Regions from separate parts of the Erwinia sp. AC075 genome, predicted to be linked through region 2. Evidence: riboswitches for the same ligand, from Rfam matches in the RefSeq annotation. Region 2 holds a riboswitch; the other holds the start of a gene.
What was found. A riboswitch is a leader RNA that binds a small molecule or an ion and turns the genes downstream of it on or off. The one in region 2 is predicted to bind thiamine pyrophosphate.
Positions count from the first base shown of each region.

Region 1: it holds a riboswitch for thiamine pyrophosphate, as region 2 does, so the genes downstream of both, tenA (thiaminase II) here and thiM (hydroxyethylthiazole kinase) in region 2, are expected to answer to the same signal.

Region 1 covers NZ_CEEDEU010000001.1:723,411-727,380, forward strand. Annotated here, with positions in the region: gene AC0IXH_RS03335 (ABC transporter substrate-binding protein) at 1-251, opposite strand, end outside; gene AC0IXH_RS03340 (ABC transporter permease) at 277-1,044, opposite strand; gene AC0IXH_RS03345 (ABC transporter ATP-binding protein) at 1,041-1,790, opposite strand; gene tenA (thiaminase II) at 1,787-2,482, opposite strand; TPP riboswitch at 2,548-2,652, opposite strand; gene AC0IXH_RS03355 (TonB-dependent receptor) at 2,771-3,970, opposite strand, start outside.
Region 2 covers NZ_CEEDEU010000001.1:471,444-475,413, forward strand. Annotated here, with positions in the region: gene AC0IXH_RS02205 (hypothetical protein) at 1-140, opposite strand, end outside; gene AC0IXH_RS02210 (potassium transporter Kup) at 291-2,168, shown strand; TPP riboswitch at 2,250-2,352, shown strand; gene thiM (hydroxyethylthiazole kinase) at 2,388-3,173, shown strand; gene thiD (bifunctional hydroxymethylpyrimidine kinase/phosphomethylpyrimidine kinase) at 3,170-3,970, shown strand.

The sequences.
Region 1 (3,970 bases), 250 kb from region 2:
GGCTGATAGGTGATCGCCAGGTCGGCCTGTTTGGCTGCCACCAGCCGTGGCGGCAATGCCGGATCGGAAGGCGGCACAATCTTCACCTCCAGCCCTTGTTCCTTAAACGCGCCGATCTGTTCCGCGACCATGATCGGCGCGTGATCGGGGTTGATATACCAGTCCAGCACCAGCGTCAGCTTGTCGTTGGCGCTGGCGGCGTGGGCACAGGCGGCAGTCAGCAGCAGGCCGCAGAGGGTTTTCTTAAACATGTGTTTCCCTTGAGTGAGGTATCGATCAGTCATTTTCCGGTGCCCAGCGGATCAGGCGACGCAGTGCACTGTCCACCGCCAGCCACAGCAGCAGAGTCATCAGCACCAGAATAAAAAGTGCCGCAAAGCAGAGTTCGGTTTGCATCCGCGCATTGGCGTTCAGCATCACGTAGCCCAGACCTTCGCCTGCGCCGACCCATTCGCCGATGATGGCGCCAATCGGTGCCACCGCCGCCGCCATCCTCAGCCCGGAGCCAAACGCAGGCAGCGCCGCCATCAGCCGCACATGGCGTAATAACGCCCAGCGGGATGCGCCCATGGTGCGGGCGAGGTCGAGAAGATCGTTATTGACCCGGCGCAACCCGTCGAAGAAAGCCGAGGTGACCGGGAAGAAAATCACCAGCACCGCCATCGCCACCTTGGCGCTGATGCCGAAGCCGAACCACAGCACCAGCAAGGGTGCCAGCGCAAAAACCGGTATGGCCTGGCTGGTCAGCACCAGCGGCATCAGCCAGCGCTGTAAGCGGGGGGAGAACATCATGCACAGCGCAAGGATGGCGCCGAGCAACACGCCGGCGACCAGCCCGCTGACGATTTCCGCCGCGGTCACCAGCGTGTGCGCCGCCAGATACGCGCGGCTGGTCCACAGGACGTCGGCAACCGACATCGGTGTGGGCAGCAGGAAGGCAGGAACGCCGCTGCGGGTGATTGCCCACCAGACGGTAATCAGGCCGATAAACACCGTCAGGCCACGCCGCCAGCGGCCAAAGGCCGATTCTTTTACGGATATCATCCTGCCGCCCGGGTCAGCTGTTGCAATAATTCACCCTGGCTCTGCAACAGATGCCGATCGTCAGGGGCCCGTGGCGGCAGTCCGGCAATCTGATGCGAATCATCAATCCCGGCCGCAGACAGCACCAACAGCTGGTGGCTAAGGCGGCAGGCCTCCAGCGGATCGTGGGTGATCAGTAACACCGTGTGGCCGGTCAGTAACGTCGAGGCCAGGGTCTGGATACTGGTGCGGGTAATGGCGTCCAGCGCTGAAAAAGGCTCGTCCATCAGCACCATCGGCTGACGCTGATAAAGCGTGCGGGCCAGCGCGGCTCGCTGCCGCATACCGCCGGACAGCCCGGCAGGCAGGCTGTCGCCATAGCCGCTGAGCCCGACGCGCGCCGTCAGCTCGTCAGCCCATTCGCGGTCGGGCTTCTCGCCACGCAGGCGTGAGGCGAGGCTGATATTCTCGCGGACGGTTAGCCACGGATAGAGCAGATCTTTCTGCCCCATATAGGCCACGCGTCCCTGCACCGGCAGGCCATCGCTGCCCGTGACCGTGCCTGCCGTCGGCTGCGCCAGCCCGGCTATGATCTTCAGCAGGCTGGTTTTGCCGACGCCGCTGGCTCCCAGCATCGCGGCAAACTGACCGCCGGTGATATCGACATTCAGCCGTTCAAACACCGTCCGTGCGCCGTAGCGCAGGGTCAGATCGCGCACCTCAATCCCCGGCGGGATCACGCCGCGGGCAATGTCATGACTGTTCATACCACGTTGCTCAGGCTGGCATTGAGGCCCATCTGCCAGAAGGCACTTTCCAGCCGGGTGGCGGTGGTGAAGATGGTTGAAAGCTCCGGCAGACGACTTTGTGCGCCGCGCTGAACCCCAACCGTTTCCAGTAGATCTATCGCCCGCTGAACGCTGGCCAGATAGTTTTCGTCGCCGTAGTTGGCGATCCACGAGCGGTAGGGATTGCCTTCGGTGACGGTGGTGGGATTGTGCAGCAAGCCGAGGCCTATTTCGGCATAGCCCGCGACGCAGGGAAGCAGTGCGGCCAGCAGATCCAGCGCATCGCCGGACTGGCCGATATCCAGCACATAGCGGGTGTAGTTGAGGGTTTCGGGCGCTTCCTGTTCATTGCGCATCTGGCTTTCGCTGATGCCCCACTGCGTGCAGTAACCGACATGCAGCGGCAGCTCGGCGACGATGGCGTTCAGCGAGGCGGTGGCGGCACGCATTTCTGGCAAGGTTCGGAACTTGCTGACCAGCAGGGCATAGGCGCGGGCGAAATGGATCAGGAACAGGTAGTCCTGGGTCAGATAACGCCGAAACGCGCTTTCAGGCAGCGTGCCCTGGGCCAACTGCTGAAGAAAAGGGTGGTTAACGTAGTGCTGCCAGTCAGCCGCGGCTTGCTGGCGAAGCTGGCCATAAAGACCACGGGAAAACATGTTGTCAGACATGGGACCTCCAAAAGTGAGTGGAGATCCGGGCGTGCAGAGGTATGAACAGGCAACGATCGAAAGTGGTGCTATTGCCAACCCGTCCCTTCGCTGGCATGACCCAGATCAGGTTCAAAGGGTCCGGCTAACGTCGCCATCTCAGCCCATAAAGGACACCCCTCGGAGAGGCTTGTTATACGATATTTACTTTTTGATTACAATCGATGGCTGGCAGCCGAGTTGGCGTCATAATGAAAAACGGCCTTCTTGCGAAAGCCGTTGTTTAAGCGCCACTAAGCCTGTTTTGGCTTAGAAATCATATTCTAACGCTAAGCGGTTCTGCCAGAAGTTCTTGTCAGAGGTCGAGGTGGTTTGCACGCCGACAAAGTCGGTCAGGCTCAGCCCTTTCAGCACGCCATCAAAGCTGTAGGTGCCGTAAATCAGGTACTCCGACTGATTGCTGCTGGACGCGCCGGCGCTGGCGGTCAAATCCATAAACGAGTAGCGGCTGCCGAGGGAAATATTGCTGTTGGCGGTCCAGTTCAGATCGGTGGAGTAGGCGTTGCCGCTCCCCAAATCCTGGGTACTGGTGAAGAACGGTTGGGCAAAATACTGGCCGGACGAGGTGTTATGGGCATAAGGCGTCACCAGCGCGCCGTTGCCATAGGCATTCTCACTGGCGGCGATATGGTCCCAGTTCAGTGACCAGCGCAATGACGGCACAAAATTCATCGCATACTGCGCGCCGTAGCTGGTGCTGTTTACTTCGCCCGCCAGCGCGTCGCCCTGACTCAGGCCGCGAATAAACTGCACGCCAATTTTGGGCTGCAACGGATTTTCCGACCACGACAGGAAGCTGTCGGCGTAAACCATCTTGGTGTAGTTATTGTATTCTTCGTACCACAGCTGGCCGGTCAGCTTTTTATCATCCAGCTTCAGGGCACGTCCGCCGCCGATGCCCCACATGCCGTTAGTGCGGCCATCGGCATCGGTGTAAGCGGTGGTGTCGAGAAACTGATCGTCACCCCAGGGTTTATAGCGGGTAATTTTGGTGGCGTGCAGGAAGTTGTCGCTGTCGCCATAATTGGCGTCCACACCCCGGAACAGGATCGGGGTGATGCGCCAGTCGTAGTCGCCGATAAACGGGATATTGATACGCTGGTCACCGGCGGTGATGCGGAAGTCCTGATAGTGCCAGCTCAGATAGGCTTCGCCGACGCCGGTCTCGTTTGGCCCCAGTTCACCGATCAGGTGGTCATCGTTATGCGAGATGCCGCGTTGCAAAATGCCGCTGACGCCAAGGCTCAGGCCATAATATTCCGCCGTGGCATACTTCACGCTGCCGCCGTAACTGACGGTGTCCTGAGAGTAGCCCGGCGAGAAATAGGCGTTGTGGGTGGAATAATAAAGGCTGCGCAGGCTGCCATGGACCGAGCCGCAGGTAAACATTTCGGTCAGTGAATCGGCGACGCCGGCATCACAATCCGAAACCGGTGCCGCGGCCAGCGC
Region 2 (3,970 bases):
GGCGTCACGTTGCAACGGTGGTTAAGCGTGGTGTCGAGGATAGAAAACCCCCGATCCCCGCGTGAAATCTGTTTCAGGTATTGCAGCATCTTCAGCGCTGCCACGCTGATGCCGTACTGTTCATTAAGCGGTCTGGTCATAATGCGTTGCGTATTGTCTCGGCTCAGGACGGGATGATGCCCAAGAGTAGCGTATTGTTGGCCGTTAGCCAAAAGAGTCCTTGGGCGAAGTTGACGCTTTCCCATCTCCAGGCCAGTGTAAAGAGATTGGGGTTTCATAAGGAAGGCGCAATGACCGCCAGTCAGGACACACAAGAAAATACGCTTAGCCTGCCGGTACTTGCCGCCGGCGCGCTGGGGGTGGTATTTGGCGATATCGGCACCAGCCCGCTGTATACCTTAAAAACCGTGCTCTCTTTGTCGGGCGAAGGACCCACGCCGGAGGTGATCCTCGGGCTGCTGTCGCTGCTGTTCTGGACCATGGTGATGATCACCTCGGTAAAGTATGCCCTGTTTGCGATGCGCATCGATAACCATGGCGAAGGCGGCATTCTGGCGCTGATGTCGCTATTAGTACGAAAGGATAAACGGCGACCGCTGGTGCTGTTTGCCGGGCTTTTTGGTGCGGCGCTGATCTATGGCGACGGTGCGATCACGCCAGCGATCTCGGTACTCTCTGCCCTTGAAGGGCTGACCATCATCCTGCCGGAATCACAACCCTGGATCCTGCCTGGCGCGGTGGTGATCCTGCTGGCGCTGTTTGCCATTCAACCGCTGGGCACGGCGAAGATTGGCAAAGTCTTTGGTCCGATTATGGCGCTGTGGTTCGCGGTTATCGCCGGCCTGGGCATCTGGGGGATTGTGCAGCATCCTGCGGTGCTGGTGGCGCTCAACCCGATGTACGGTATCGACTTTCTCTTCTCCAACGGCATCGTCAGCTTTCTGGTGCTCGGCGGCGTATTCCTTTGCGTCACCGGTGCGGAAGCGCTGTATGCCGATATGGGCCATTTTGGCAAAAAGCCGATCTGGCTGGCCTGGTTTGCTATCGTCTTTCCCAGCCTGCTGCTCAACTACGCCGGACAGGCAGCGTTACTGCTTTCAGGTGCTGACGTGACGCAAAATATCTTCTTCCGGCTTTGCCCGCCGGTATTACAAATCCCGCTGGTGATCCTCGCCACTCTCGCCACCATCATTGCCAGTCAGGCGATTATCAGCGGTGCGTTTTCCATGACCCGTCAGGCAATTCAGCTAGGCTGGCTGCCGAGGCTGCGGGTTAAACAGACTACCGAAGAGAGCTACGGGCAAATCTATATCGGGGCGATTAACTGGTTGCTGATGGTGGTGACCATCTTTCTCGCGGTGTTCTTCAAATCTTCCGACAAGCTGGCAGCAGCCTATGGCATCGCCGTGTCGCTGACGATGATCATGACCTCCGGGCTGTTGTATGTTGCGATGCATGAGGTGTGGCGCTGGAACCGGCTCACCAGCCTGCTGATTGCCGGCGTGTTCTTTGTCATCGACCTGTGCTTCCTGGTCGCCAATATGAGTAAGGTGTTCGAGGGTGGCTATATGCCGCTGATCCTGGCGCTGGTCGTGTACGGCGTAATGCTGCTCTGGCACCGCGGCGTGGAAGCGGCGAGCAGGGCGGTGCACGAAAAATTTATTCCGGTGGACGACTTCCTGGCCATGCTGGAAGAAAAAGCCATACCCAGAGTACCGGGCACGGCGGTGTTTCTGACGCGGGAGAAAGAGGGCACGCCGCCGGTGATGCAGTGGCAGGTGAAGCGAAACGGCTCACTGCATGGGCACGTGCTGTCGCTGACGATCGCTATCGACAACGTTCCGCGCATCAATGCCGACGAGCGCTTAACCGTCACCCAGCTTGCGCCGGGCTTCTGGCACGCGCTGGCGGTGTATGGCTTTATGGAGCGGCCCAACATCCCTGCACTGTTACGCTATCCGCAACTGGATAACTGCGAGCTGGATACCGAGCATGTCACCTATTATCTGGGCCATGAAAACATCATCCCACGCGAAGGTAGCGGCGGCCTGCCGGCCTGGCAGCGCGTGATTTTCAGCTGGATGGCGCGCAATGGCATGCATGTGACCGACTACTACTACCTGCCCAGTGACCGTGTGGTGGAGATCGGTCGCCGCATCCCGGTGTAGCGGTGGAATGTTGATCTGATTAACGCCTGGGGGATGGTAAAGAAAAGCGCCATCCCGTAATCTGGCGGCTGAAAGCACGTAGTAAATGACTCGGGGTGCCGTTTCTTTCCAAAGAAAGGGCTGAGAAAAACCCGTCGAACCTGAACTGGATAATGCCAGCGGAGGGAAGTCAGATGCCTGACCGCATCGCCTTCTTGATCGCCGGTTGGGAGTTGTACCATGAACCAACCTCATACCTTTGTCGCGGCGGATGCCGTGGCGTCGCTCCACCTCTTCCGTGAAAAATCGCCGTTAATTCACTGCCTGACCAACGATGTGGTGCAGACTTTTACTGCCAACGTGTTGCTGGCGCTGGGCGCATCGCCGGCGATGGTGATTGATCCCGACGAAGCCGCGCAGTTCAGCGCCATTGCCGATGCCGTGCTGGTCAACGTCGGCACGCTCACCCATTCCCGCAGTACAGCGATGCTGGCCGCTGTGCACGCGGCCGGAAAGGCGCAGCGTGCCTGGACGCTGGATCCGGTTGCCGTCGGCGCATTGACCTTCCGCACTGAATTCTGTCAGCAGCTGCTGGAACACCGTCCTGCGGCTATTCGCGGCAACGCCTCGGAAATCATGGCGCTGGCGCGCCAGGCAACCTCCGGGCGCGGCGTCGACAGCCTGCATGACTCGGCGCTGGCGCTGGACGCCGCTCGTCTGCTGGCCAGCACCACCGGCGCTATCGTTGCGGTCACCGGGGAAACGGATTACGTCACCGATGGCCAACGGGTGCTGGCTGTGGCTGGCGGTTCGCCGTTGATGACCCGCGTGGTCGGCACCGGCTGCGCGTTGTCGGCGGTGGTGGCCGGATTTGCCGCGCTGCCTGGCGACCGGTTAACGCACGTTGCCAGCGCCTGCCGGATAATGAGCCTGGCAGGCGAACGCGCGGCGATGGCGGCAGCGGGTCCCGGCAGTTTTGTTGCGCTGTTCCTCGACGAGCTGTTCACTCTGGAGGTTCAGGGATGAAGCGCATCAACGCACTGAGCATTGCCGGAACCGATCCCAGCGGTGGCGCGGGCATTCAGGCCGATCTGAAAACCTTCTCGGCGCTGGGTGCCTATGGCACCACCGTGATCACCGCGCTGGTGGCGCAGAATACCTGTGGCGTGCTGTCGGTTTACCGCATTGAGCCCGACTTTGTCGCGGCACAATTACATTCCGTGCTGAGCGACGTGCGCATCGACAGCGTAAAAATCGGCATGTTAGCCAGCAGCGATATCGTCAAGGTGGTGGCTGAAGGACTGAAGGCCTCGTCCGTGCCGTGGATTGTGCTGGATACGGTGATGCTGGCGAAAAGTGGCGATCCGCTGCTTTCGCCGACGGCGGTTGCCACGCTGCGTGAGTGCCTGTTGCCGCACGTTTCACTGATCACGCCAAATCTGCCGGAAGCGGCGGCGCTGCTGGAGTGTCCGGTTGCCACTAACGAAGATGAGATGCGGCGACAGGGAAGGGCGCTGTTAGCGCTGGGTTGCCAGGCGGTGCTGATGAAAGGCGGACATCTGAGCGATGCCGAAAGCCCGGACTGGCTGTTCAGCCGCCAGCTGGAGCAGCGTTTTACCGCGCCGCGCGTGCCAACAAAGCATACCCATGGCACCGGCTGTACGCTTTCCGCTGCGCTGGCCGCGCTGCGACCCCGGCATGATAACTGGGTGTCGACGGTGCAGGACGCCAAGGGCTGGTTACAGGGCGCGCTGGAGCAGGCCGATTCGCTGGAAGTCGGCAAGGGCATCGGCCCGGTGCACCATTTTCATCGCTGGTGGTAG